DNA from 2 places in the Sporofaciens sp. St.21A7 genome. Region 1 is predicted to be linked to the other one. Evidence: predicted binding sites of a transcription regulator. Region 1 holds the regulator's gene; the other holds the start of a gene.
The links. The regulator Rex, encoded in region 1, represses fermentation and respiration genes when NADH is low (regulators of the CRP and FNR family bind a similar motif). The targets are predictions, from matches to a motif close to ATTGTTAANTANTTAACAAT.
Positions count from the first base shown of each region.

Region 2: a site for Rex is predicted at 9,232-9,251, ahead of AC6I3O_RS08880 (L-lactate dehydrogenase). Genes of this name have one in related genera too.

Region 1 covers NZ_BAAGFN010000001.1:2,786,304-2,801,482, reverse strand. The annotation lists gene smc (chromosome segregation protein SMC) at 1-1,257, shown strand, start outside; gene ftsY (signal recognition particle-docking protein FtsY) at 1,667-2,614, shown strand; gene ilvA (threonine ammonia-lyase) at 2,651-3,865, shown strand; gene AC6I3O_RS13725 (hypothetical protein) at 3,868-4,185, shown strand; gene AC6I3O_RS13720 (hydroxymethylglutaryl-CoA lyase-like TIM-barrel protein) at 4,449-5,840, shown strand; gene AC6I3O_RS13715 (GntR family transcriptional regulator) at 5,875-6,564, shown strand; gene AC6I3O_RS13710 (NADP-dependent isocitrate dehydrogenase) at 6,579-7,778, shown strand; gene AC6I3O_RS13705 (hypothetical protein) at 7,880-8,086, shown strand; gene AC6I3O_RS13700 (hypothetical protein) at 8,083-8,484, shown strand; gene AC6I3O_RS13695 (hypothetical protein) at 8,544-8,975, opposite strand; gene AC6I3O_RS13690 (flavodoxin family protein) at 9,268-10,002, shown strand; gene AC6I3O_RS13685 (ABC-F family ATP-binding cassette domain-containing protein) at 10,029-11,942, opposite strand; gene AC6I3O_RS13680 (redox-sensing transcriptional repressor Rex) at 12,143-12,787, shown strand; gene AC6I3O_RS13675 (NAD(P)H-hydrate dehydratase) at 12,915-14,414, shown strand; gene alr (alanine racemase) at 14,482-15,179, shown strand, end outside.
Region 2 covers NZ_BAAGFN010000001.1:1,808,969-1,824,147, reverse strand. The annotation lists gene AC6I3O_RS08925 (FAD-dependent oxidoreductase) at 1-857, opposite strand, end outside; gene AC6I3O_RS08920 (2Fe-2S iron-sulfur cluster-binding protein) at 872-1,546, opposite strand; gene AC6I3O_RS08915 (FAD/NAD(P)-binding protein) at 1,594-2,448, opposite strand; gene AC6I3O_RS08910 (4Fe-4S dicluster domain-containing protein) at 2,448-3,485, opposite strand; gene AC6I3O_RS08905 (4Fe-4S dicluster domain-containing protein) at 3,489-4,463, opposite strand; gene AC6I3O_RS08900 (hydrogenase iron-sulfur subunit) at 4,451-4,891, opposite strand; gene AC6I3O_RS08895 (4Fe-4S binding protein) at 4,882-6,870, opposite strand; gene AC6I3O_RS08890 (4Fe-4S dicluster domain-containing protein) at 6,878-7,267, opposite strand; gene AC6I3O_RS08885 (CoB--CoM heterodisulfide reductase iron-sulfur subunit B family protein) at 7,264-8,061, opposite strand; gene AC6I3O_RS08880 (L-lactate dehydrogenase) at 8,149-9,096, opposite strand; gene AC6I3O_RS08875 (hypothetical protein) at 9,377-9,520, opposite strand; gene AC6I3O_RS08870 (hypothetical protein) at 9,697-10,044, opposite strand; gene AC6I3O_RS08865 (AAA-like domain-containing protein) at 10,224-11,831, shown strand; gene AC6I3O_RS08860 (fructose-1,6-bisphosphatase) at 11,941-13,893, opposite strand; gene dapB (4-hydroxy-tetrahydrodipicolinate reductase) at 14,021-14,779, opposite strand; gene dapA (4-hydroxy-tetrahydrodipicolinate synthase) at 14,791-15,179, opposite strand, start outside.

The sequences.
Region 1 (15,179 bases):
AATCAGGATTCTATCAATGTGGAGCTGGATACTTCCGAGAGGCTGGAACAGGAGCTTACCAAGCAGATTGAAGAGGAACAGAAGATTCTGGATGCGGGGCATGAGGAGGAAGCCGGGAAGGTGAAGCGTACGGAGGAGATTCATTTGGAGTTCGCAAGCCTGGAGCAGAAGTTCACCTTTGTTGACGAGAATGAGAACCGTATCCGGGAGGAAATCGGGAAGTTCCAGGATGAATTGAAGGAATTAGAGAAGAATAAGGGCGGTACTTCTAAGGAAATTGAGGAGAAGGAAAGGCAGATCGGTGAATTAAGGGAGACGATTGAGAACTCGGCAGAATTATTTACGGAGATTCAGGAGGAGATTGAGCGGTTCAAAAAGGAGCGGGAAGAGCTGAACCAGAAGCACAAGGATTTTCTGCAGAAGCGTGAGGATTTGTCAAAGCATATGGGAGACTTGGACAAGGAGATTTTCCGTCTGGAGAGCCAGAAGGAGAATTTTGAGTCGGCTTCGGAGAAGCAGATTAACTATATGTGGGAAGAGTATGAGATTACGCTTATCCGGGCAAAGGAGCTTAGGGATGCAAATCTTACGGATCTGGCGAAGATGAAGAAGCGGATTCAGGAATTGAAAGGGGAAATCCGGGGGCTTGGCAATGTGAACGTCAATGCCATTGAGGAGTTCAAGAATGTTTCTGACCGGTATGAGTTCCTGAAAGCCCAGCATGACGATCTGGTGGAGGCGGAGGCGACGCTGGAACAGATTATCGAGGAGCTGGATACTGCCATGCGCAAGCAGTTCCGGGAGCAGTTCGCGCGGATTGCCAGTGAATTTGACCAGGTGTTCAAGGAGTTGTTCGGCGGCGGCAAGGGTACGTTAGAGCTCATGGAGGATGAAGATATTTTGGAGGCAGGGGTGCGGATTATTGCGCAGCCGCCGGGAAAGAAGCTGCAGAATATGATGCAGCTTTCCGGAGGGGAGAAGGCGCTGACGGCGATTTCGCTTTTGTTTGCCATCCAGAACTTGAAACCGTCGCCTTTCTGCCTTCTGGATGAGATTGAGGCGGCGCTGGACGATAATAATGTAGTCCGGTTTGCAGGATATCTGCATAAGCTGACGAAGAGTACCCAGTTCATTGTGATTACCCACAGAAGGGGGACGATGACGGCGGCGGACAGGCTGTATGGGATTACGATGCAGGAGAAAGGGATTTCTACGCTGGTGTCGGTGAGCCTGCTGGAAGAGGAGTTGGATGCGTAATCGTTAGAGGGACGCATTTCCGGAAAGAGGGATATCCCACGCAGACTGAGACAACGTTCCGGCGAACTAACTGCTAACTTCGACTAAGACACTCAGGAGGGCCTTCGTGCCTAAGTCTTCGTAAGCAGTGGATTTCACCTCCACTAAGAGCGTCCCTGAATGTCTGCTTAGGGATATCCCTCTTCCCGGAAACGCTGTTTCCTCTAAGCGTCAGGGGGAGTGTTGAAGCGGGAAGAGAGTTGGAGATAGTGGGGGGATTGGCGGGGGAAGATAAGGGGATAGAGTATAGAATTTTTGATAGGTGATTTTTTGGTGATGAAAGTTTTAGGGAGTGTTGAATTATGTAGGGTGTGGATGGGGTAATTGGAGATTAGGATGCTGGTGATGATGGGGAGAATAGGAGGTTGTGATGGCTGAGGAGAAGGTTGGTTTTTTTAAGCGTTTGGTTCAGGGGCTTGGGAAGACGAGGGATAATATTGTGTCCGGGATGGACAGTATTTTTAATGGGTTTTCCCATATTGATGAGGAGTTTTATGAGGAGCTGGAGGAAGTCCTGATTATGGGGGACTTGGGGGTTAAGGCGACTTATGATATCCTGGATGATTTGAAGGCGAAGGTGAAGGCGCAGCGTATTAAGGAGCCTATGCAATGCCGGGAGCTTCTGATTGAGAGTATTAAGGAGCAGATGGACGTGGGGGAGACGGCGTATGAGTTCGAGGAGCGCACGTCTGTGGTGCTGGTGATTGGGGTAAATGGAGTCGGGAAGACGACGACCATTGGGAAGCTTGCCGGGAAGCTGAAGGCCCAGAATAAGAAGGTGGTGCTTGCGGCGGCGGATACGTTCCGCGCGGCGGCGGGAGAGCAGCTAAAGGAGTGGGCGAACCGCGCGCAGGTGGATTTGATTGGCGGGCAGGAAGGTTCCGACCCGGCTTCCGTGGTCTTTGACGCGGTGGCTTCGGCAAAGGCAAGGCATGCGGACGTGCTATTGTGCGATACGGCCGGCAGGCTTCACAATAAGAAGAATCTGATGGAAGAGTTAAGGAAAATAAACCGTATCATTGACCGGGAGTTCCCGGAGGCGTACAGGGAGACGTTGGTGGTACTGGATGCGACTACGGGGCAGAATGCGCTGCAGCAGGCGAAGGAGTTCCATGAGGTGGCGGATATTACGGGGATTGTGCTGACGAAGATGGACGGAACGGCGAAGGGCGGGATTGCTGTGGCGATTCATGCGGAGCTGGGGATTCCGGTGAAGTACATTGGCGTCGGGGAGTCCATTGATGCTCTGCAGAAGTTTGATGCGGATACCTTTGTCCGGGCGTTGTTTACGTCTGGGGAAGAAGGAGAGAATTCCTGAGTTTGTTTTAATCTTGGATGATAGGAGGAAGAAAGTATGTTTACGCTTGAAAAATTTGAACAGGCCAGCGAGCTTGTGAAGAATGTCACGAACCCGACAAAATTAGTGTACAGCGAATATCTGAGCCGGGAGACGGGCGGAAGGATTTATCTGAAACCGGAGAATATGCAGGAAACGGGCGCTTATAAGGTGCGGGGCGCTTATTATAAGATTAGTACCATGAGCGAGGAGGCGCGGGCAAAAGGGTTGATTACTGCTTCTGCGGGGAACCATGCCCAGGGCGTTGCCTACGCGGCGCAGAAATTCAGCTGTAAAGTAGTCATTGTGATGCCGACGGTGACTCCCTTGATTAAGGTGAACCGTACGAAGAATTACGGCGCGGAAGTGATCCTGCATGGGGATGTTTATGACGATGCGTGTGAGTATGCGCTGAAACTGGCGGAAGAGAAGGGGTATACCTTTGTCCATCCTTTTGACGATCCGGATATTGCCACCGGGCAGGGGACGATTGCCATGGAGATTGTGCAGGAATTGCCGACGGTAGATTATATCCTTGCGCCTGTGGGCGGAGGAGGATTGATTACGGGAGTGTCTACGCTGGCGAAAATGCTGAATCCTAAGATTCAGGTCATTGGCGTGGAGCCTTCTCAGGCGGCGAGTATGACGACGGCTTTGGCTTCCGGGGAGCCTGTCACCCTCGACAGCGCCAATACGATTGCGGACGGTACTGCGGTCAAACGGGTGGGCGAAAAGATTTTCCCATATGCGCAGGAGAATATTGACCGTATGCTGACGGTGGAGGACGACGAGCTGATTGGAGCGTTTTTGGATTTGGTGGAGAACCATAAGATGGTGGTGGAAAATTCCGGGCTTCTGACGGTCGCTGCCTTGAAGCAGCTTGACTTGAAGGGGAAGAAGGCTGTGGCGATTTTGAGCGGCGGCAATATGGATGTGATTACCATGTCTTCCATCGTACAGCATGGGCTGATTCAGCGCGACCGGATTTTCTCGGTGTCTGTACTGCTTCCGGATAAGCCGGGCGAGCTGGTAAGGGTGGCGGCTACTATTGCGGACGCACAGGGAAATGTCATTAAGCTTGAGCATAACCAGTTCGTCAGCACCAACCGGAACGCGGCTGTGGAGCTTCGTATCACTATGGAGGCGTTCGGGACGGAGCATAAGAATGAGATTATGAAGGCGTTGGAGGATGAAGGATTTCGTCCGAGGGAGATTGGGGCGAAGCTGTATTAGGATTGGCATATAGAGATGGTAAAAGAATTGAGGGAAAGTTACTTGGAAATGCTATATGCATGGCGCAATCAGCTTTAACTCAATGGGGTGAGTTTCTTACAGATAAAAATCAGGAAATTCCTGATGCAGGCGAACTGAAAAGCATAGAGGCTGGCGAGGGAGAATTTGTTAGTTTGATTCGTGCCGATATTAAAGACGGTCGTGCTGTAAAACGAACTGTCAGTATCCCGAAATGGATGGATGATAAAGTGATAGAATCTGGTTTAAGTTTGTCGAGAGTGTTGCAGAATGTATTAAAAGAGAGGTTGAATATTGGATAAACAGCAATTATTAGGAGTGTGGTTACACACTCCTTTTTATATGCACAGGGGTACGTAAGGAAATTAGCAGCTTTGGTGTACGGCACCCTGCCCGGCGGGCAGAGGAATTCTCTCTGCTCGATTTTATTGTCTATATAAGAAAATCTTAAATGATTAGATTTTTGGAAATATTTCTCTTGACAAAAAATGTATTATTGTATACAATTATACACGTTAATGGGTTAGGCTGAATGATAAGACATGACACGAAGGAGATGACATCTATGGAAAACAGAAAAGTATACCTGGACAAACACAGCAATCTACTGCAATTGGAGGAACACATGTACCCGCTGGTGGATGTGAAGAAGCCCAATGTATTTCGGAATCTGTTCCGTTATGACGAGATACCCAAGATTGCATTTAACGACCGTATCGTGCCCCATAGCATGCCAGACGAAATCTGGATTACGGACACCACGTTCCGGGACGGCCAGCAGTCGAGGGCGCCCTATAGCACCGAGCAGATTGTGAAGCTTTATGAGTATTTTCACAGGCTTGGAGGCCCCAACGGGAAGATTCGTCAGTGTGAATTTTTCTTATATAGTAAGAAGGACCGGGACGCGGTATATAAGTGCATGGAGAAAGGGTATAGGTTTCCGGAAGTCACCAGTTGGATTCGTGCCAGCAAGAAGGATTTTGAACTGGTAAAGGAAATCGGGATGAAGGAGACGGGTATCCTTGTCAGTTGTTCGGATTATCATATTTTTTATAAATTGAAGATGACCAGGCGGGAATGTATGGAGCATTATCTGTCGGTTGTGCGTGAGTGCCTGGAAACGGGCGTAAGTCCCAGATGCCATTTGGAGGATATTACCAGGTCGGATATCTATGGTTTCGTGATTCCGTTCTGTCTGGAATTGATGCGGCTTATGGAGGAATATCAGATTCCGGTCAAGATCCGTGTCTGTGATACTATGGGATATGGAGTGAACTATCCGGGCGCCGTGATACCGAGATCGATACCGGGAATTATATACGGAATCCGTGTCCATGCAGGAGTGCCAAGCGAGCTGATTGAGTTCCATGGACATAATGATTTTTATAAGGCGGTCAGCAATTCAACTACGGCATGGCTCTATGGGGCCAGTGGGGTGAACTGTTCGTTGTTTGGGATTGGAGAGCGCACGGGCAATACGCCGCTGGAAGCGATGGTGTTTGAGTATGCCCAGCTTAGGGGAACGCTGGACGGCATGGATACCACTGTAATTACGGAGCTTTCCGAGTATTATGAGAAGGAGATTGGATATAGGGTTCCGTCAAGGACGCCCTTCGTGGGCAGGAATTTTAACGTTACGCGCGCGGGCATCCATGCGGACGGGCTGTTGAAGAATGAAGAGATTTACAATGTGTTCGATACAGATAAGTTCCTAAACCGTCCTCCCCTTGTGGCTGTGTCCAATACGTCCGGGCTTGCCGGAATTGCCCACTGGATCAATACATATTTCCATTTACCGGAGGAAAAGCAGGTGGATAAGAATTCGGAGCTGGTCACTATGGTGAAGGCTTGGGTAGACAAGGAGTATGAGGAAGGGCGTGTGACGGTCCTGACTGATGAGGAACTGCTTGGAGTGATTGAGAGTGCTAGCAAGCAGTTGGGATGTGAATTGATGTGACACAAAAGAGGATAGGAGAGAAGGAAAGGAAGAAATGGAAGAGTATCAAGACCGTTCATTGCGGGGCAGGGTGTTCCGGAAGCTTAGGGAAGACATCCTGTCAGGGGTCTATCAGGAACGTGATGAACTGCGGGAGATTACCATCGGGGAGGAACTTGGGGTCAGCAGGACTCCGGTGAGGGAGGCGCTTAGGCAGCTGGAGCTTGAGGGGCTGGTGAAGATTATCCCCAACAAGGGAGCTTATGTGACCGGGATTTCCCGCAAGGATGTTGCAGATATCTATAAGATTCGCTCCATGCTGGAAGGAATGTGCGCAAGGTGGGCGACGGAGCATATTACGGGAAAACAGATTGAAGAGCTGGAGGAAGTATTGCTTTTGTCGGAGTTCCATTTGCGTAAGAAGAGCGAGGGGCAGACGGAGCAGGTGACGGAACTGGACGGAAAGTTCCATAAGATTCTGTACGAAGCCTCGAACAGCCGGATTTTGGAGCATGTGCTGTCAGATTTCCATAAATATGTGCAGATGGCGCGGGCATTGTCTGTGGGGGAGAAAAACCGGGCCAGGAAATCCATACAGGAACACCGGGAGATTCTGGAGGCAATCAAGAAGCGCGACGGGGAGCAGGCGGAGAAGCTGGCGAACCGGCATATCATGAATGTGATGAAGAATCTGCATCTGATGGAGAAGGAAGAAGCCGTCGAACCGTTATATGACGAAGAATAAGGAGGTATTTTACTATGGCAAAGATTAAGATGACAACACCAATCGTAGAGATGGATGGAGATGAGATGACCCGTATCTTGTGGAAGATGATTAAAGACCATCTGCTAGAGCCGTTTATTGAACTGAATACGGAATATTATGACCTGGGGCTTGAGCATCGGAACGAGACGGACGACCAGGTGACGATTGATTCGGCAAACGCTACGAAAAAGTATAAGGTAGCCGTGAAGTGCGCGACGATTACACCCAATGCGGCGCGTATGACGGAGTATGATTTGAAAGAAATGTGGAAGAGCCCCAACGGGACGATTCGGGCGATTTTGGATGGTACGGTCTTCCGTGCGCCGATTGTAGTTAAGGGAATCGAACCTTGTGTGAGGAACTGGAAGAAGCCGATTACCATCGCCCGGCATGCTTACGGGGATGTGTATAAGGGGTCTGAGATGAAGGTTCCGGGAGCCGGGAAGGTGGAGCTTGTGTATACGGCGAAGGATGGACAGGAGACAAGAGAACTGGTCCATGAGTTCGACGGCGCGGGGATTGTGCAGGGAATGCATAATGTCAACCAGTCTATTGAGAGTTTTGCGAGAAGTTGTTTTAACTATGCGCTGGATATTAAGCAGGATCTCTGGTTTGCGACTAAGGATACGATTTCCAAGAAGTATGACCATACGTTTAAAGATATTTTCCAGGATATTTATGACGGGGAGTATCAGGAGAAGTTCAAGGAGGCGGGAATTACATATTTCTATACCTTGATTGACGATGCCGTGGCGCGTGTGATGAAGTCTGAGGGCGGGTATATCTGGGCATGTAAGAACTATGACGGGGATGTGATGAGCGATATGGTCTCATCTGCCTTTGGCTCTCTTGCCATGATGACCTCTGTGCTGGTGTCTCCGGACGGGTATTATGAGTATGAGGCGGCCCACGGGACGGTGCAGCGGCATTATTATAAGCATCTTGAGGGGGAAGAGACGTCTACCAACTCCGTAGCGACCATATTTGCATGGACGGGAGCGCTTAGGAAACGCGGAGAGCTGGATGGGAATCAGGAATTGATAGATTTTGCGGACAGGCTTGAGAAGGCCACGGTGGATACGATTGAAGACGGGAAGATGACGAAGGATCTGGCATTGATTACGACGATTGAGAATCCGACGGTGCTGAACAGTGAGGAATTTATCAAGGCGATTGCAGTGAGGTTATCTTAGTGTGGCAGGACTTTGCTGCAATCAGCCTGTCAGGAGGTTATGCGTATGGGGCTGTATGTGAATCCTGGGAATTCAAGTTTTCGGACAGCCGTTAATTCGTTTTGAATTGGATGAATATGGACTGTGTTTTCCGGATAGCGAAGGAGCGCAGTGATGTCCAGAAGAGATATCTTGACTTCCTCAGGGGACTTTTTAAAGGCCAGGATTATGTTGAGCTTGCCTATATGACCGGAATCCTTCCGATCAAAAAGTATGGGGAACACTCGGCTATACGGAACTCAGCAAATGGTATGATGGATACTTGTTGAATGGACTGCATATTTATAATCCAAAATCTGTCGTTGATGTGATGCGGAAGAAAAAGTATAAAAGCTACAGGACCGGAACGGAGACATATGAGGCATTAAAGATGTATATCGACCGGAATTTTGACGGTTTGAAAGAAGCGGTAGCCAAGCTTCTGAATCATGTGCAATGTAAGATAGATCCTTCAACATCTCAGAATGATATGACTACATTTAAGACAAAGGATGATGTGTTGACACTGTTAGTCCATCTGGGGTATCTTGCGTATGATGAAGACAAGGAAGAAGTATTTATCCCGAATCAGGAAATTTCCATGGAATTTTTAAGGGCCATAAAAGTTGGTGGCTGGGATGGGCTTATACGTGCATTAGAGCAGTCGGAGAAGCTGCTTGAGGATTAGCCTGTTAAAATGGGTGCCGGGAAATGGTGCATTTCTGCAATATTTCCCGGCGCCCTTATTTACATTTCTTTGGAATATTTTCTGGCATAGTATGCGTAGGAGCCGCCTAATATAAGCAATGCTGCGGCAGAGCCGATGATTCCCAGTAAATCGGATTTTGCCTCGATAAGAAGGAATGGCAGGCAAATCAACACGTATACCATAATGTCAAATGTCCGGGCTTTCGCTAAGTCATGGATGGTCCTGGTACGCTCGTCGTTTAGGTCGATGACAGTCTGGCGGCTCTCTTGGGGGTATTTCTCATACTGGTAGGTGGTTCCGAAGTAGTGGACTCCGTTTAAAGCCAGCAACATGCCTGCGTAATGGATGAGAGTCAGGCATACGGCGGCTGCCTGGCTGCCGAAGATGTGGAGATTTTTCAACATAGAGGCAATGGCGTACATTGGGAGCCCTACAAGGATATATGTCTGTTTTTTCTTTTTGGTGGTCATGGCTGCCCCTCCCTTTTTTGCAAAATGTGATGGAAAGTTTATTTTCCATACGTCCAGTATAAGGGGGAAGATAGAAAATGTCAAGTTAGCTTTCCGTGTTTTTGGGACAAATTTATCTGTGAAAACCATACCATTTTTTCTATGATAATGCTATAATAAAATAGTATGATGATTTGTCAAGCTAATGGCAGGCGGATAACATCTGGCTATTGATGTGAAATAATGTGTGGATAAGCCTGCGTATGGCTGGCTTACATTCTGATAGATAGATACATAGAGAAGGGAGAACGAGATGAAGATACTGATGATTAACGGCACCATGAGGCACGGCTCAAGCTATCATATCGGAAAGATGGTGATTGAAAAGATTGCGAGGGAAGAAGATCAGGTCATTGAGTTATTTCTTCCTAAGGATATGCCGGAATACTGCCGGGGGTGCGCGGCCTGTATTATGGAGAGCGAGAAGAAGTGTCCGGATTATCTGATGTATATGAAGCGGGTGACGCGGATGATTGATGAGGCGGATCTGCTGGTGTTCACGTCTCCGGTCCATGTGCTTCATGTGACAGGGGCTTTGAAGGCCCTGTTGGATCATTACGGATACCGGTTTATGGTGCATAGGCCGGCGGAGTGCATGTTTGGCAAGCAGGCTGTTTGCATTACTACCGGGGCTGGCGGCGGGATGAGATCCACGCTCAAGGATATCAAGAGCAGCCTGTTCTTCTGGGGCGTGGCGCGGATCTATACATACGGGATTGCCGTGGCTGCGGTACGGTGGGAGGATGTGCAGATGCCGATTAAGGAGAAGATCGTAAATGATGTGGATCGGCTTGCAATGAAGCTGACCCGGGATACCGCTTCCGTGACCCCGGCGTTGAAGACGAAGATTTTGTTCTATATCATGCGGCATATGCAGCAGAACGGGAAACATCTGCCGGATGTCACTTACTGGAAGGAAAAGGGGTGGCTTGGGAAGGAGCGTCCGTGGAAGAAGGCGGCGCAGGAAAGCAGGCAGGGGAATGAATGAAAAACGGGACGTAGTAACATGTTTTACTACGTCCCTAATTCTTCCCAACGCTCATATAATACTTCTAATTCCGCTGCAATCGAAGCCTTTTCGTCCGCCAATTCCTGGCACTTCATGGAGTTGGTAAATACTTCCTCCTGCGCCATCATACGGTCAATCTCAGCATCCCGCTCCTCAAGGGTGGTGATGCGCTCCTCGGTCTTTTTCAGTTCGTTTAAGCGTTTCCGCTCCCTTGCCTGCGCCTCTTTCTGTTCCTGCCAGCTTAATTTCGATTCCGATACGGTTCCGGCAGAGGAAGAAAGCGCTTCCTCGCCTCCGGCATAAGCGGCGGTCAGTTCTTCCCGTTTTTCCAGATAATAGTCGTAATTCCCGATATAGTTGACGAAAGTGTGGTTGACCAGTTCCAGAATCCGCGTCGCCGTCTGGTTGATAAAATACCGGTCATGGGACACATAGAGCAGAGTCCCGGTATAGTCGTTCAGCGCCTTCTCAAGGATCTCCTTGGAGGTGATGTCCAGATGGTTCGTGGGCTCGTCCAGAATCAGGAAGTTCGCCCGTGAAAGCATCAGCTTCGCCAGTGAAACGCGGCCCCGCTCACCGCCGCTTAAATCCCCGATCCGTTTGAATACGTCGTCCCCTGTGAACAGGAATGCCGCCAGCATGTTGCGTATCCTGGTGTTGGTAAGCTCCGGGTAGTCGTCGGAGATTTCATCGAAAATGGTCTTTTCCATGTGGAGTACATGGTGTTCCTGGTCATAATAGCCGATTTCGACGTTGGTTCCCAAGGTGAACGTCCCTGTGTCGGCAGGTAGTACCTGGTTCAGGATTTTCAGGAGCGTAGTCTTTCCCGTCCCGTTGTCCCCGATGACGGCGATATGTTCCCCACGTTTGATTTCAAAGCTGACATCCGTGAACAATACCTGATTGGGAAAAGATTTGCCAAGGGAATCTACGGACAGCACGTCATTGCCGCTGATACGCGAGGGTTCCAATGTTAAATGGATTTCGGTATTCATTTCGGCAGGTTTTTCTATGGGCTTGATTTTTTCCAGCATTTTTTCCCGGCTTTCCGCCCGCTTGATGGACTTTTCCCGGTTAAATGAGCGCAGTTTTTCGATGACTGCCTCGTGGTGTTTGATTTCCTGCTGTTGGTTTAAGTATTCTTTGAGCCTGGCTTCCCTAAGCTGCCTTTTTTTCTCGGCGTAGGCGCTGTAGTTTCCTGTATAGACCATGAGTTTCCCAAGTTCGATTTCTAAGATTTTCGTAACGACCCGGTCCAGGAAATATCGGTCATGGGAGACGATCAGTACGGCTCCAGGGTAATTCAAAAGATAGGTCTCAAGCCATGCAATGGAGTTTAGGTCCAAGTGGTTAGTCGGCTCGTCAAGGAGCAGGATGTCTGGTTTCGTAAGCAGGAGTTTCCCCAGAGACACCCGTGTCTTCTGGCCTCCCGAGAGGGTGGCTACGGGCTTGGAGAAATCCTCTTCGCCAAAGCCAAGTCCTTTGAGGACGCCTGTAATCTCGCTTTCATAGGCGTATCCATTATCACGCTCGAAAGCGGCGGTCAGCCTGTGGTAGGTCTCCAGACGTGCGGCAAGGGCGTCCCCTTCCAGAGATTTCAGTTCCAGCTCAATCGAACGGATCTGCTGCTCCATGGCGATAATGTCTGCCTTGGCCAGTTTTACTTCTTCATAGATGTTACTGCCGCTTACCATGTCCTGATGCTGGGCGAGATAGCCCAAAGTCTTTCCTTTGGTCAGGACGATTTCCCCGCCGTCTGTGGGGAGTTCGCCGACAATCATCTTGAACAGCGTGGTCTTTCCGGCGCCGTTTGGCCCTACGAGGGCGGCTTTTTCGTGGTCTTCTATATGAAATGAACCTTCCGTGACGATGACATTTTCACCGAAGGATTTGCAAAGTCCGTGGCATGCCAGTATCATGATGTCCCTCCTTTTTTGTGTTTCCTGTCTGTGGTTTTGGCCGATCAGACGTTGTAATTGAGTAAATGAGCCTGCTTTTTTGGCAGGCTGATACCCTTTCATTATAACGAAAATTATACAAAATACAACTAAAAGTTTGACTTTAATCTAACAATTCTATATAATTGGGTATTAGAAAGGAAATGGAAGGTGAATTAAAATTGGAAGAAAGAGAAATTTCCCAGGCAGTCATACGAAGGTTGCCCAGGTATTACAGATATCTTGGTGAGTTATTGGAGAACGGGGTAGAGCGGATCTCGTCCAATGACCTGAGCAGGCGGATGAAGGTGACGGCATCCCAGATTCGTCAGGATCTTAATAATTTCGGCGGATTTGGGCAGCAGGGATATGGATATAACGTGAAGTATCTTTATACGGAGATCGGTAAGATCCTGGGCTTGGAGGAAGATCACCGTATGATTATCATAGGCGCCGGTAATCTGGGACAGGCCCTGGCGAATTATGCGGCATTCGAGAAGAGGGGATTCATCCTGAAAGGAATTTTTGATGTGAACCCAAGGCTTGCGGGCATGACGATACGGGGCGTACCGGTTCGGATGATCGAGGAGCTTGGCGAGTTTGTGAAGGACAACGAGGTAGAGATTGCGGCTCTTACCATCCCTAAGGACCGGGCGGTGGAGGTGGCGGATCTCCTGGTCGCCAACGGCGTGAGGGCAATCTGGAATTTTGCTCACACAGATTTGAACCTGCCGGAGCATGTTATCGTTGAGAATGTGCATCTGTCGGAGAGCCTGATGCAGTTGTCCTATAAAATTAACAGGTTCAATGAGGAACACAAAAAGTAATGATTGAAAGACTGTATGGAAATTGCTTTTAGAAAAAGTATTTTTCATACAGTTTGTTGATTTTACCCGCTGTATCCTGCTGCCGTTTGCGTCCGGCCGGGAAGGTATGGGGAATAAGGAGGAACATATGCGATATCTGGTGAATGGCGCTCAGATGAAGAGGGCGGATCAGTATACCATCCGGGAGGTGGGAATCCCCTCCTTAGAGTTGATGGAAAGGGCGGCGGTTTCCTGTGTGAAGGTGATGGAGGAAGAAGGGCTTGACTTGTCAAGAGCCTGTATCGTCTGCGGCTCCGGAAATAACGGAGGGGACGGGTTCGCCATAGCGCGGCTTCTTTGGCAGAAAGGATACGCCCCGCTTGTATGCTTTGTCGGTAACGCTTCCCATTGTACGGAGGAGACGAAGCGTCAGATGGAGCGGCTCTTGGAAATCGGCGGCGAGATATGCAACGAATTTAAGGATGGTGAATATAGTATCATCATAGATGCTGTTTTCGGCGTAGGGCTTAGCAGGAAAGTCGAAGGAAAATATTTTGACATTCTGGAGAAGATGAACCGGGCGGGCGGCGTGAAGTTTGCCGTCGATATGCCGTCAGGTATTTCGGCGGATACGGGAGGCGTCCTTGGGACTGCATTCCGGGCAGACCTGACGGTCACATTCCAGTTAGAAAAACTGGGGCTTGTGCTGTACCCGGGAAAAGAGTATGCGGGGAAGGTGTCGGTTACGGACATCGGAATCCATACGGAAGGACTTTCCAAGGAATCTAGGCTTATGTATCTCTGTGAAAGCGGGGATTACAGAAAGATGCTGCCTGTGCGCAAGGCGGATTCTAATAAAGGGACCTATGGGAAACTGTTGGTGATTGCCGGAAGCAAAGGGATGTCCGGCGCAGCTTTCCTGAATGCAAAGGCGGCTTATCTCTCAGGCGCGGGACTGGTGCGGATCTATACGCCAGAGGAGAACCGGGTTATCTTGCAGCAGCTTCTTCCCGAGGCGGTTATTTCTACTTATACGGAGTACCGAAAGGAGGAACTGAAAGGGCTGCTTTCCTGGGCGGATGCAATCTGTATCGGTTCGGGAATCGGGACAAAAGAGACGGCGTGCAAGCTGTTAGAGACGACGCTTCAGAAGGCGGAGGTTCCTTGTCTGGTAGATGCGGACGGATTGAACCTGTTAGCGGGGCATTGGGAAGAGATGGAGTATTCAAAGGATGTGAAAACCCTTGTGCTGACGCCCCATATGAAAGAAATGTCACGTTTGGTTCGCAGAAGCGTGGGAGAATTGAAGGAAGGCCGTATGGGTATTCTGGGAGAATTCGTTGAAAGCCAAAACTGCACCTGCGTCCTCAAGGATTCCCGTACTGTGGTTGCCTCTCCCACAGGGGGAATGTATGTCAACCGTTCTGGAAATGCTTCGATGGCGAAGGCTGGTTCCGGCGATGTACTGGCAGGTATCATAGCCGGGCTTCTGGCACAGGGCATGGACGGCCACAGGGCGTCTGTGCTTGGCGTATATCTCCACGGCAGGTCGGGGGATTATGCGCAGGCTGCGAAAGGAAGTTATAGCGTAATGGCTCAAGATCTGCTATTATATTTGAGTGAGGCATTTAAGGAGTTAGAGTTTTGAGTAAGGCATATGTGCATTTGCGAAACTGTAAGTCGGAATCAGGCATTTGGGGAACAGGAGGCAGAAAATGAAGAATTATAGCAGAGTTTGTGCAAGGATAGACCTTGATGCGATAGAATATAACATGGAGATGATGCGGCAGAATCTGGACGAAGGTGTGAAGATCCTATCCGTAATTAAATCAGACGGATACGGTCATGGCGCCTTACAGGTGGCAAAATTTCTCTCTGATAAGGAGTATATCTGGGGGTATGCGGTGGCGGCCCTGGACGAAGGGATGATTCTTAGAAGAGGCGGGATTGAGAAGCCGATCCTGGTGATGGGTTGTATTTTCCCGGAGCAGTGGGAGGAAATGCTTGCCAGCGAGATACACATGACAATCTACGACAGCGATACGGCAAGGCGGGTGTCTGACTTTGCCGTGAACATGGGGAAGAAGGCTTTCATCCATCTGAAAATTGATACGGGCATGTCAAGGCTCGGCTTTCCGGCAAAGGAGGAGAGCATCGGCAGGATTGAGGAAATCAGCCGGATGCCGAATCTGATCATCGAGGGTATGTATACCCATTTCGCAAGGGCGGATGAGACGGATAAGTCGGATGCCAGAAGGCAGCTTAGGGAATTTCTGTGGATGAAGGAGCAGCTTTCCCGCCTTGGAGTCACGGCTTCTTATTACCACTGTGCCAACAGCGCAGGCATTATCGACCTGCGGGAGGCGGATATGGATATGGTGCGGGCAGGAATCGCTACTTATGGGCTGTATCC
Region 2 (15,179 bases), 980 kb from region 1:
TAATGCATTCTTCCTGCGCCGCCCGTTGCGATGACAACCGTCTTTGCCCTTGCCACCGAGTAATCCCCTGTCTCCATATTGAGAAGAATAGCGCCTGCCGCCTGTCCCTTCTCATCCTTGATAATCTCTACTGCAGAAGTAAACTCTACCACCGGAATCTGACGGTTCAGTACTTCGTCCCTAAGGGTACGCATAATTTCCGCTCCGGAATAATCCTTACATGCATGCATTCTCTTTCTGGATGTACCGCCGCCGTGGGTCGTTACCATACGTCCGTCCCCATCCTTGTCAAACATGACGCCAAGCTCGTTCAGCCATTTGATTGCGTCCGGCGCTTCCATGACAAGACGTTTTACCAATTCCGGCCTTGCAGCAAAATGTCCGCCCCCAAAGCAGTCCAGATAATGCTGTACCGGGGAATCATTTTCCTTATCTGCCGCCTGGATACCGCCTTCCGCCATCATGGTATTGGCGTCTCCAATCCTAAGTTTCGTTACGATCATCACATTGGCGCCTGCATTGTGGGCTTCGATGGCACAGGAAGAGCCGGCGCCGCCGCCGCCGATGACAAGCACGTCTACATCATAATCAATTTTCGTAATATCAATATCTTCATTCAAAATACGGCTGGTAGAGTGGAGCATTTTTGTAAGCTCTAACGGCGCTTTCTGTCCCTTGTTGGCCCCTACTTTGATTTCCGCAAATGCCTCCGGATTATAATCTGGATGGAATTCTTTCAGGAGAGCGTCTTTTTCATCAGCAGTCAGACGCCTGGGTTCTGTAGACATACGTTTTTCTCTTGTAGCCTCTACCTTTTTGATGGATTCCATCATATTCTCTGGATATGGTGTATACATGTTTACGCCCTCCCTTACTTCTCAATCTCTCTGGTATTATAAAGTTCCTGCATCTCTGTGATTGGCTTCTGCATAATCTGCTCAATCAGCTCGTCATACTCGCCTTTATTGATTTCTTCTACACGGTCTGCAAGATGCTCAGTCTTAGGCGCGATGTATTTTCCTGTAAGCCTTCTTGCCAGAACACCTACATGGGGATGAGAGATACCTGCCGGACATCTTACGGTACAGCAGCCGCACCCGATACAGTCGAAGGATTCTTCCGCACACTTCGTAAACTCGCCCCGCTGCGCGTATGCGATGTACTGCATAACATTCAGATCCTGGGTACATGCCTTTGTGCAGGCATTACATCCGATACAGCTATAGATTTCCGGATAGAGTTCCATCATGATCTGCTGGGTCGGTTTGATATCCTCAATGTCATAGGTTCTCTTATCAGTCGGGAAAAATGGAATACTTGCCACATACATTCCCTCTTCCACCTGAGTCTGGCAGGCAAGGCAGGTCTTTAATTCATTTTTTCCCTTGATACGGTATACGGTCGCACAGGCTCCGCAGAAACCATGACGGCAGCCGCATCCTCTTTTCCATGTATAGCCGGCGTATTCCATGGCGGTCATAATTGTAAGGTCTGCCGGAACACTGTAACGCTTACCGCTAAAATATACATTTACCATATTTTCCATGTTATTCGTATCCTTTCTCTAAATTATATGGCTAAACTGGTGAGCCTTTAATATTCATTGGGAAGTTCGTCGATTTCATCATAACGGAACACAGGGCCGTCTTTGCAGACATACTTCGAGCCGATATTGCACCGTCCGCATTTGCCGACTCCGCACTTCATACGCAGCTCTAATGTGGTATACACCTGTTCCGTCGTAAATCCAAGCTCCTTTAATCCTGCAAGTACGAACTTAATCATAATCGGAGGCCCGCAGACCAATGCCGTCCTGTCTGTGTCGAATCCCAGCTCTTTTACGTAGTTCGGAACAAAACCCACATGTCCGTCCCAGTTATCCTGCTCCCTGTCGATGGTCAGATAGACGTTCACGCCCTCTGCCTTCATCCAGACTTCCTGTATCTCTTTTAACTGAACCAAATCCTCCGCAGAACGGGAACCATAGACAATATCCACCGTCCCATAATTCTCACGGTTATCCAGCACATAGTTGATCACAGAACGAAGGGGCGCAAGCCCGATACCGCCTGCAATGAATAGCAGGTTCTTACCTCTAAGCTCCGTCTCTACCGGAAAGGAATTGCCGTAGGGTCCCCGGACCGTAATCTCATCGCCCACCTCTAAGCTGTGGAGATAGTCCGTCAGGATACCGCACTGCTTAATACTGAATTCCTGATACTCTTTATTGGTCGGAGAAGAAGTAATGGAAAACATACCCTCGCTAATTCCAGGCGCACAGACCATAGCGCACTGTCCCGGCATATGCTCGAAAAGCTTGCCGCCCTCGGGAGCATTGACCCGGAACGTCTTTACATCCGGCGTCTCCTGACGGATATCCGTAATCACGCCCACCTGAGGAATCAGCGTATCTAATGTATAATTCTTATGACATGTACATTCACCCATTATTTTTCACCTCCCTGATTCTGAAACGCCTTTACAACCTTCACAATGTTAAGGGCCTGGGGGCATTTCTCCACACAGCGGCCGCATCCTACGCAGGAGTACATTCCGTCGTTATTCGCCGGATAATACACCAGCTTATGCATGAACCTCTGGCGGAACCTCTGCATCTGGCTGGTACGGTTATTGCCGTGAGCCATCATCGTAAAGTCTGAGTACATGCAGGAATCCCAGCATCTATAACGGGATACGCTGTTTCCTGCCGTATAATCCTTGATATCATAACACTGGCAAGTAGGACATACAAAGGTACAGGTGCCGCATGCCAGACATGGCTTGTATAACTCTTCCCAAACCGGGGAATCGAATTTCTCGGAAAGGGCGTCCCCGTTCCAGCCTTCCAAGGAAAGGTTCATATAGGGCAGTTTCTCCACAATGTTATGGATATTTTCTTTTTCCGCCTCTACTTTCGCCTCGCCGTCTGCGTCGTCTGTAAATAGCTCTTTCACGGCTTCCGTAAGCGCTTCCCCTTTTTCTGTCAATGCCTTCCAGTAGAGTTCTTCCCCTGCCGTCCATACTGCAACGTCGGAAGCCGGGCTTGCAGCGTCCACGCCGAATACCTTACAGAAACAAGTTTCCTCCGGCTCATGGCAGGCAAAAGCGACAATCGTCCCATGGTCCCTTCTTGCCGCATAGAACGTATCCACCGGGTCGGACAAGAATACATTGTCCAATACTTCCATGCCTTTTACGTCGCAGGCTTTCATGCCGAACACTACAAAATCCTGCTCTTTTAAGCTCTCCGGCTCGATAGACATCTTCTTTCCCTCTTTCCGGACCGTATAAAGCCCTTCACTCTGGGGGAAAAATGCGTCTTTTGCCGATTTTACAGTCTTTAACGTGTCAAGGTCTACTTCCGCATCCTTGCTCCAAGCCCCGAAGTTGGTCTGCCCAGCGGTCTTTACCGGAACATACAGCTCTTGCTTATCCGCGATTAACTGGAATAATGCGGAAAGATTTTCTTTGGCTATCTTGTACATACATTATCCCCTCTTTCCTACAATACTTGGTTCCGCGTCCTCAAACGTATAGTCGGTAAGCGGCGCCGTTGACTCGGTATCTGCCCCTGCCTGATATTCACCGTATAATTCATCAATGTCCTTGATAAATTTGCGGTTGAACAGATGAAGCGGGATTCCCTGGGGGCATACACGGCTGCACTCGCCGCAGTCCGTACACCTTCCCGCCACATGGAACGCACGGATGATATGGAACATCTTCTCCTCGAAGGAATCCACATTTGCCTTCTGGGAGCTGTCAAACTTGTTGCTGTCGAACACACACTTGCGGCAGCTGCAGGCCGGACAGGCATTTCTACAGGCGTTGCAGCGGATACATTTGCTTAACTCGCTCTGGAAAAATGCAAATTTCTCCTCCGGGCTCATGGCCTCGATCTTCGCTACCTCATCGAAACGCTCAGCATCCTTGGTATCCTTGGATTCCCCGATCTGCTCGTCAAAAATCATATGGTCTTTGCCTTTGCAGACATGGCATCTCTCTAACATGGCGTCTGCGTACGCAAGGGTCTTTTCCCCGTAAATGGTCTGAATTTTTAAGCTTTCTGCCTCGTCCGTAATCTCTGCGCCTTCGATGCTCTCAATTCCTTTGATTCCCTGCTTCTTGATTCTCTCAATATCCAGTTTGCCTTTGCACCCTACACCGACGATGTACGCCTTGTCCCTGTCTACCCGGTGTTCTTTGATTAACTGGTTAAAGCTATATGTATCGCATGGCTTTAAACAGACCATAGTCTTCCCGTCAAGTTTGGAAGCCTCAATCATATATTTGCTCAAATTCGCCCCGCAGAAACCATTATAAACAAAATCTTTTAACTCTTCTTCCGTCTCGAAGTAAGCCGGTTCCGGATTATAAGGCAAGTCTCCGGCCTTCCAGCCGAGAACCCGTGCCACAGTCCCGTCTGCCAGCAGCTCTTTTGCACGATTTATTAGCTCTTGCATCTCAAATCCCCCAATCTTACGTTTTCACCGAGAGAATAGATTTTCTCCACAAAACTGTTCATCGTGTCGGAGAACTTCACGCCCTCTGCCGCAGACACCCACTCCACGCGGGTACGCCCGTTTTCCACGCCGATGTAATCAAGCATGGAGAACAGAAGCGTCATACGCCTCCTTGCGTAGTAATTTCCGGTGCTATAGTGGCAGTCTCCCGGGTGGCATCCGCACATAATGACTCCGTCCGCGCCTTTTTCAAATGCCCGCAGAATGAACATGGGATTCACGCGGCAGGAGCATGGCACACGAATAATCTTCACGTCGGCAGGGTAGGTCAAACGGCTGCTCCCGGCCAGATCGGCTCCCGCATAGCTGCACCAGTTACAGCAGAACGCTACAATTTTAGGTTTGAATTCTTTATTTTCTAACGGCATATTGCATCCACCTCCGCTATAATCTGTCTATTTGAGAATCCTTGCAGATCCATGGCGCCTGACGGACATGCAACGGTACATGCACCGCAGCCCTGGCAGAGCGCATTGTTGACTACTGCCACCCGGCGCGTCTCGCGGATTCCATGGTCATTGACCTCTTGGTCTTCATAAGTAATCGCACCGTAAGGACACACATTCTCACAGGTCGAACATCCGTTACACAGCAAGGTATCTGCCTTGGCGGTACACGGGTTCGTCATCAGCTTATCCTTGGCAAGCAATCCGATGGCTTTCACGGCAGCGGCTCCTGCCTGCGCCACCGTCTCCGGGATGTCTTTCGGTCCCTGGCAGACGCCGGATAAGAAGATTCCCGCTGTGGGCGACTCTACCGGACGAAGCTTTGCATGAGCCTCCGTCAGGAAGTTGTTGGTGTCAATACTTGCAGTCAGCATGGTCGCAATCTTGCGCACGTCCGGATTCGGCTCGATGGCCGTAGCAAGGACTACCATATCCGCTTCTTTCAAAATCTGCCGGTTGTCAAGCAGGTCTGAACCCTGTACCAGCAATTTCCCGTCTGGCTGCGGAATTACCTTCCCCACCTGTCCCTTGATATAATTCACTCCATACTGCTCTACCGCTCTTCTGTAGAACTCGTCGAAGTTCTTGCCGGGAGTACGTACGTCGATATAGAATACCGTCACGTTCACGTCCGGATATTTGTCCCTTATCAGCATCGCATGTTTTGCCGTGTACATACAGCAAATCTTGGAACAATAGGGTTTTCCTCTGTCATCGGAGCAGCGGCTTCCCACGCACTGGATAAATACAATCTCCTTAGGCGCTTTTCCGTCGGAAAGACGCTCTAAATGACCATGGGTCGGTCCTGCCGCATTCATCACACGTTCCAATTCCAAGGATGTAATGACGTCCTTGCTCTGGCTGTAAGCATACTCGTCATATTTGTCAAGGTTGATGGTGTCAAACCCTGTGGCGACTACGATCGCACCGTATTTCTCTGAAATAATCTCGTCCTTCTGCTCATAGTCGATGGCTCCTGCCTGACATACTTTGGAACAGATACCGCATTTTCCGGTCTTGAATTTGATACACTCATTGCGGTCAATCACCGGAACGTTCGGGATTGCCTGTGCAAACGGCGTATAAATGGCGCTTCTTGTGTTAAGGCCACGATTAAATTCGCTTGGCGCTTTCTTGGACGGGCATTTCTCCTGGCAGACGCCGCAGCCCGTACATTTGTCCATATCCACGCTTCTTGCTTTCTTTCGGATATCTACGGTGAAATCACCCACGAATCCGCTGACTTTTTCCACTTCACTGTATGTATAGATGGTAATCTTCTCATGGGCTGACGCTTCCACCATCTTAGGGGTCAGGATACATGCAGAACAGTCAAGGGTCGGGAAGGTCTTGTCAAGCTGCGACATCCTTCCGCCGATGCTCGGGGTCTTCTCCACGATATCCACTTCATAACCTGCGTCTGCAATGTCAAGGGCTGTCTGGATGCCGGCGATACCTCCGCCGATAACCAGCGCACGCTTGGTAACGCGGCTCTCTCCCGCCTGAAGCGGCGTGTTTAAGTTCACCTTTGCAACTGCCGCCCGCATCAGGATAACCGCCTTCTTGGTCGCCTCATCCATATCCTTATGAATCCATGAACAGTGTTCACGGATGTTGGCGATCTCCACCATATAAGGATTCAATCCTGCGCGCTCGGCCGCCTTCCGGAACGTAGCCTCATGCATACGCGGGGAACAGGAACATACTACGATTCCTGACAAATGCTTCTCGGCAATCGCCGCCGCAATCTTCGCCTGTCCGGCTTCGGAACACATATACTGATAATCCTCGGCATGGACAACCCCCGGCTCCATGAGCGCCATCTCTGCTACTTTATTTACGTCTACCGTAGCGGCAATATTGCTTCCGCAATGGCAGACAAATACTCCTATCCGCTGCACTTTTTTCTCACCTCCTGTACCTTCTGTATGCACTTACTAATAACTGCTGCGGAAGCTCCGGGTCTAAAAGCTCCGGAATCTCGTCTGCCAGCAGATAATTCTGGCCTTTTTGACGCACGACGACCTGTCTTGCGGCGTCAATCAACTTCCCTGGTTTTACGTCGCGGGGACATCTCTCCACACACGCGAAGCAGGAAAGACATTTCCACAGGGACTTAGAATTTACCAGGCTTTCAATATCTTCATTGATTACGTAGGACACAAACTGATGGGGCTTGATATCCATCTCGTTGTAGGACGGGCAGGTGGCGGAACATTTGCCGCACTTCATACATTTCAGCGGATTCACGCCGCTGATTTCCTTAATCAGCTCCGCCTGTTTCTTTTCAGAACTCATGATTTTGGCACCTCCTCTTTCACTCCCAGAGCCTCGGCAAGCAGTTCGGTAAAGTAGACCACCGGAAGTTTTTTGCCTGTACTCTTATTCAGGTTATACAGGCAGAGCGGACATGCCGTAGTCAACATCTGCGCCCCAAAGCCTTCTGCGCTGTCCATGATCTTTTCACACATATTTTTGGACATTTCTTTCTCTTTCAGGGAAATGTACCCGCCGCAGCATTCATTGCGGTACGGATAAATAACCGGCTCTGCGCCGATGGCGCGGATAAAATCCTCGATGATCTTCGGGTTCTCCGGGTCGTCAAAACTTAACAGCTTGCTCGGACGAAGGAGGAGACACCCATAGTATGCACCGATTTTCTTTCCCGTCAGAGGATTCGTCACTTTCTTCTTCAATTCGTCAAATCCTACTCTGTCGCGAAGGACTTCCAGGAAATGAAGAACTACCGTCTCGCCCGCATAAGGTTCTTCAAGCTCCATGTAATTGTTCGCCCTGGTGCGGATGTCTTCTACGTTCTTCATGTCGTCATTGACACGTTTGATGACATGATGGCATGCGGAACACATGGTCACCAGTTCTTGTCCCTTCTCCTTCGCCGCATTTAAGGCGCGCACAGAAGACAACTTCGTGGCGATTTCGTCAGAACCAAGAGGGTAGACCCCGCCGCAGCACTGCCAGTCTTCGATCTCTTCTAACTCGATTCCCAGAGCCGCTGCTGAAGCCCTTGCATAAACATCCAGATCCTTTGCCTTTGTTCTCAAAGTGCATCCCGGATAATAACTGTACTTCATAGTTCTCGCTGTCCTTTCTTACTATATTTTGTCGAAACTTCATTTTTATATTAATATGAAGTTTTTCATAAGTCAATAATTCTGTGACTACAGTTCAATCTGTGCGATGACAGCTTTCAATGCATCCGCACTTGCCTTTAACTTGCCTACCTCTTCCTCTGTAAGGGCCATTGGAATCTTGCCCTGAATACCGTTAGGGCCAACCAAAGCCAATGTGCTTAAACATACGTCTTCGATTCCATATTCCCCGTGCATCATGGAAGATACGGTGGTAACGGACTCGGACGCGGACATCAGAATGCTGCATAATCTGCAGACGCCTCTCGTGACTGCATAGAAGGTCGCTCCCTTGTTGGCGATAATCTTGCCGCCGGATTTCTGCACGTAGGTAAGCATTGCATCTTTGTCCAATTCTTTGGCGTCTTTTCCAAGATGTGGCATCATTGCAACAAAATCGTCTACGTTAACGCCTGCAATCCGCGCCGCAGACCATGGAATAAAGGATGTATCTCCATGCTCGCCAAATACATATGCATGAATATTTCTCTGTGCTACTTTAAAATGTTCGGAAAGTCCGCAACGGAGTCTCGCGGAATCTAAGACAGTTCCGGAACCAATAATCTGATTCTCCGGGATACCTGAAATCTTTGTGAATACATAGGTCATAACATCGACCGGATTGCTTACAATGATATAAAGCGCCTTTGGTGCCGCCTTTACAATCTCCGGTGTGATCTGCTTTAAGATATCAACGTTGGTCTGTGTCAGCTCGATTCTGGTCTGGCCTGGCTTACGCGCAATTCCAGATGTGATGATTACAATGTCGGAATCCTTCGCATCCTCATACTCACCTGCTACAATAGCTACCGGATCTCTGAAACAGGTTCCCTGCTCGATATCCATGACCTCGCCCTCTACCTTCTCCTTGTTGATGTCGATCAGAACGATCTCAGATGCCATGTCCTCGCCGGACAATGTGTACGCAATTGTGGCGCCTACGCTTCCGGCACCAATGATTGTGACTTTGCAGCTCATGTTTTCTTCTCCTTCTCTATGCATTTTCTACTGATTCTGGAATACTGGCTCTCTTTAGCTTATGCCAGTACGCCTGGCGTCAGAACCACTGTGTAATTTGTCGTTTCCTGCCGCCTTCTGAAGACATCATAACACATTGACAATAAATTAACAAGCATTTTGTTTGTAGAAATTTTAACAATATATTTCCTATCTTTTATCCAATTTGACGAAAACCTACGCATAAAAAAGGTGCAAAATCTTTATTATCTCAATAAAGACTTCGCACCTTTGGTTCATGCTAATTTACTTCTTTGTTGTTTGCGAGGATATTTTTCTTGCGTATTTTCAGCTTCGCTCTTTCTTTTTCATCCGTTTCTCTGTCAATTAATTCATCGACAAAAGTGATCAATGCATTATACACTTCAAACTGTTCGTCGCTCATGCCCATATTATCACCTCACTTTTAAAGTGCCGTTTACTTTTGTATTCTCATTATATCAATAAGTGATTTAGGTGTAAAGCCTTTATTCAATCCTCTGTCACAATAAGTCTTTTGGCCAAACTGTCAAAAAGCTGCTCATCCAGAATCAACCGGAAAAGCAGCTCCTCATTCAAATATTATCTAACCTTGTCATCATTGACGCCGTCATTGTTGTTATTGATGTTGTTATTGTCGTCGTTCCCATCCAGGGCATCTCCCACGTCATCCATGCCGTCGCGGACATCATCGCCAATCTCATCGGCTATATTATCTCCATCGTCACGGTCCGTACCGTCTGTAGCGCCATTGGTATTTCCGTTATTGGTGTTGCCGTTGTTGGTGTTACCATTGTTGGTATTGCCGTCGTTTGCCGCATTGTTGTTCGCTGCATTGTCATCTGCGTTGCCATCGCTTCCGCAGGCCGTCATTCCAAGCATTGCGCCTGTACACATTAAAATCAGTACCATTTTCTTTAACTGTTTCATGTCAAATTCTCCCTTTCATGTATCTTTATCTATAATCAAGTAATACTTGTTATCAGTAATATCTGCAAAAAAAGAAATCCTATACTGGAATTTTTTACAAAACATAGGGACGCCATTCTTGAAAGAACATTATTTCTATGCTATGATTTTCATATCTTATAGGAAAGGAGCCTGAAAAGATGGGAAAAATCTTCAATATAACGGGCGTATGCATTCCAACCAGGCATTATATGGTCGATATCAGCAGACAGCTTGGGCAAATACGCACTTTAATTGACCAGGGAGCTTATTTCACGATCAACCGGGCAAGGCAATATGGCAAGACTACCACATTATATGCCCTGAACCGGTTTCTTGGTGATGATTATCTGGTGGTGAATCTGGATTTTCAGGCTTTGGACACGGCAAAATTTGCAGATGGCAATATATTTTCCCTGACTTTTGCGCGGTATTTTCTGCAGCGGATATATCGGCAGAACCCTCTTATTCCGGAAGAATTACAAGACTCTCTTTCCGAATTGGATATGGCAGTCTCAGAAGAAAAAAAAGAGTTTTCATTGTATGATTTATTTCAATATTTAATCCGAATCTGCCACGCATCAGCCAGGCCAATCATCCTGATTATCGACGAAGTGGACAGCGCCGCAGACAATCAGGTATTTCTGGATTTTCTCGCACAGTTAAGAAATTATTATCTGGAACGGGATACCCTTGGCACGCAGACCTTCCATTCCGTAATCCTGGCCGGAGTCTGCGACGTGAAGAATATGAGAAGAAAACTTCGCCCGGACGACGCGCACAAGACGAACAGCCCTTGGAATATTGCCACGCGCTTTAAGGTAGACATGAGTTTTTCCCAAGATGATATTGCAGGAATGTTAAGGTCATACGAAGCTGACCGGCATACCGGGATGGATATCGGCAGCATTGCAGGCCTGCTGTTTCATTACACTTCCGGCTACCCATATCTGGTATCCGCACTGTGCAAGTTGATAGACGAGGATGTGGCTCAATCCGATGCTTTCCGCACAAAATCTCCCTGGACAAGCGACGGTTTCTTTGCTGCGGAACGTATGCTGCTTTCGGAGAAAAACACACTGTTTGACTCTCTCATTGGAAAACTTACCGATTATCCCGAATTAAACACATTAATCGAAAAACTGCTTTTCACAGGAGCTGCGATTTCTTATAATACGGATGAACCTGCTTTTGATGTTGCCACTATGTTTGGGTTCATCCGGAACAACCATGGAACCGTAGAGATTTCCAACCGTATCTTTGAGACACGCCTCTACAACCTGTACCTATCCGGCGCACAAATGCAGCGCATGGATATCTACACGGCATCTCAAAGAGATAAGAATTGTTTTGTGATGGACGGTCATCTGAATATGCGGCATATTCTGGAAAGATTCGTCATACATTTCCACGACCTTTACAAAGACAGCGATGAAACTTTTATTGAAAATTCTGGCCGCAAACTGTTCCTCTTGTACCTCCGCCCAATTATTAACGGAGTCGGCAATTATTATGTGGAAGCACAGACACGGGACATGGGGCGCACAGATGTGATTGTCGATTACCGCGGGGAACAATTTATCATCGAAATCAAGATATGGCATGGGCTAGAATATCATACTCGCGGCGAGCGTCAGCTATCCGCTTATCTGGATGCCTATCATACGGATAAAGGCTATATGCTCAGTTTTAATTTCAACAAGAAGAAAAAAATCGGCGTCAATGAAATTGTTGTCGGCAATAAGACAATCATTGAGGCCGTGGTATAAAAACAGGGGGTGCCGGAAAATAAGATTTTCAGACACCCCCTTGTTCCTTAACGGACGAAGTACCTCCGCCCCAAAGAAGCATGCATCACAAGATGGCCCTTGGGTATATCTACAGCCGCTCCGCGATCTGCCCGCTTCTGTACGCCCGAAGAAGCACCTCTAGATCCGCGATCTGCTCTTTTAAATCCCTTCCGTCATCCGTATCCCCGACCAGTTTCCTTTCCAGCACCCGGTCCACGATCACGCTGTCAGAATGGATGTCGCTCTCCTTCTCAATCGCCGCCTCCGTAGATTCAAAAGGCTCGTGCGCCACCAGAATCAACCCATAGGAATTAGAAATCAGCGTATACCCCGCAATCCCCGTCTCCTTCTGGTAAGCCTTGGAAAATCCGCCGTCAATGACCATGACCTTGCCGCCGCACTTCACTGGGTTCTCCCCGTTCTTACTCTTGACCGGGACATGGCCGTTGATGATATGAGTGTCTTCCTCCGGCAACCCGAATTCCTTCAAAATTCCGTTCACCACGTCCTCCTCTTCCAAAAGGCTGTAATACGGATTCTTCTTCTCCTTATGGGTCTCCTTCTCCGCAAGGAAATACCGCTCAAAAGTCGCCATCTTATCCTTCCCGAATAACGGCGATCCCTCGCTGAGCCAGATATACCACATCATATCCTTGCCCCGCTCCCGTTCCACGTCGTCAAGGGCATGGAATCCCTTGCGCACATAACTCTCCAGAATCTCATACAGGCTCTTCCCCTGATAAGACTTCCCGTAAATGCACACAGATTTCAAACTTCCGTCTTCATTCAGCGGAACGCACCCGTGATACAAAAGATTATTGTTATACACCTTGTACAAAGCGCCTTTATTCAACAAGAACCGCATATGCCGCTGTAATTTTTCACAGTTCAGGAACGCCTGCTCCAGCCGTTCCATGATATCCTCTTCTTCCTTGGTCAGCGCATAGGGATTCTTAGGGTCAACTGTGGGGAAATTCTTATCCAGCATCTCATAAGTCTTGCCGTCAATCTCAATCGTTCCCTTCTCATAGTCAACATGGTGCAGAAGATTCCTATCATCCATGTTGAAACCGGGATTATTCCGGATAATCTGGCCCTCCACCTTAAACTGGATGATAGAGATTGCCTTGTGCATCTTGATATCAATCAGCATCTCATTCTTCCCATGGCCGGAATCGCCCTTTAACAGGAAACATTTGCATGGGTCGTCACTATAGGTATTCATGGCAAACGTCGCCAGCGGAAGCAGATTAATCCCATACCCTTCCTCCAGAATATCCAAGTTACCGTATCTTGCACAAATACGGATGACATTGGCGATACATCCCCTCTGTCCTGCCGCCGCCCCCATCCACAGCACGTCATGGTTCCCCCATTGGATGTCCACAGAATGATGGTCGATTAATTTATCCATGATGATATGGGGACCTGGCCCCCTGTCATAGATATCTCCCACGATATGCAGGTGATCCACTGTAAGCCTCTGAATCAGCTCACTCAGGGCAATGATGAACTTCTCCGCCTTTCCGATTCTGATAATCGTGCTCACGATCGAGTTATAGTACGATCCCTTATCCATGATATCCGCCTTCTCCGTAATCAGCTCTTCGATGACATAGGCAAAATCCTCCGGCAGGGATTTCCTCACCTTGGAGCGGGTGTATTTGCTGGCTGCCCGCTTGCTGATCTCAATCAGACGGTACAGGGTAATCTTGTACCAGTCCTCCATGTTGTCCTCTTCCCGCTTAATCCTGTCCATCTTCTCCTTGGGATAATAAATAAGAGTAGCAAGAGCCTGCTTGGTCTTGCTACTCATAGTATTCCCGAAGACATCATCGACTTTACGGCGCACTGCTCCCGAACCATTCTTGAGCACATGGGAAAATGCCTCATATTCCCCGTGGATATCCGTAAGGAAATGCTCGGTTCCTTTCGGAAGGTTCAGAATCGCCTGTAGATTGATAATCTCCGTCGATGCCATTGCGATGGTCGGATATAATTGGGAAAGCCTCTCCAAATAACGTACTTCCAATTCTTTCATGATAATCCTCCCATGTAAATATCATTCCATGCGGCAAATTCGGCAAATTCGGCAAATACCGCCGCACATAACTGCCGCATTACTTATCTCTTCCGTATACTACGTACCTGTCACTGCTCTTCTAAAACTAAAACCGGATGACATCCGACATATCGTATGCCCCCGCCGGTTTTCCCGCAAGGAACTTCGCCGCCTCCACGGCTCCCTTGCCAAACACCGTCTTAGAATAAGCCGTATGCTTAAACTCAATTACTTCGTCCGCCCCGGCGAAAATCACTTCATGGTCGCCCACAATCGTCCCTCCACGGACTGCCGAGATGCCAATCTCCTTCTTTTCCCTCTTTCTGCGCACCTGGCTTCTGTCATACACATACTCATAAGCATCATCCATTGATTCGTTGATTGCATCTGCCAACGCAAGCGCCGTCCCGCTGGGCGCGTCCACCTTCTGGTTATGGTGGCGCTCCACCAGTTCAATATCGAATCCCGCCGTGCCAAGCACTTTTGCGGCATCCTGAAGTAATTTCATCAGAAGGTTGATGCCCAAAGACATATTGGCAGACTTGAGCACCGCCGTCTTTTCCGACGCCACCTTCACCTTCCCAAGCTGGTCTTCTGAAAGCCCGGTCGTACACAGCACCACCGGAACCTTCCTGTCCGCGCAGTAATCAAGCAGCGCATCCACCGCCCCTGCGTTCGAGAAATCGATGATGACATCTGCTTCCACATTACACTGGTCTATACGCTCAAACACCGGGTAATCATTCTTTAACCCTGTATAGGTGTCAATTCCCGCTACTAATTCTATCCCCTCGTCGGCTTTGATAAGACCGGTAATCACCTGCCCCATCTTACCGTTGCATCCATGCATGATCGCACGTACCATCTTTTGTCCTCCTAAAGTTTAATTCCGAATTCCTTCATGGCTGCCGCCAGCGTCTCCTCATGTCCCTTGGTAAGCTCCGTAAGCGGCATGCGTAAGCCCCCGCAGTCCATACCCATAAGCTTCATCGCCTTCTTCACCGGAATCGGGTTCACTTCGCTGAACAACTGTTCCACCAACGGAATCGCCCGAAGCTGGAGCTTCGCGCTCCCTTCCGTATCTCCCTCGAAAAACTTCGCACAGATATCGTGAGTCTCCCTGGGCGCAACATTGGACAACACGGAAATCACGCCCTTGCCGCCCAGCGACAGAATCGGTACAATCTGGTCGTCGTTTCCCGAATACAAATCTACATTCCCGTCCGTCAGTGACAGAATCTTCGCCACCTGGGAAATATTGCCGG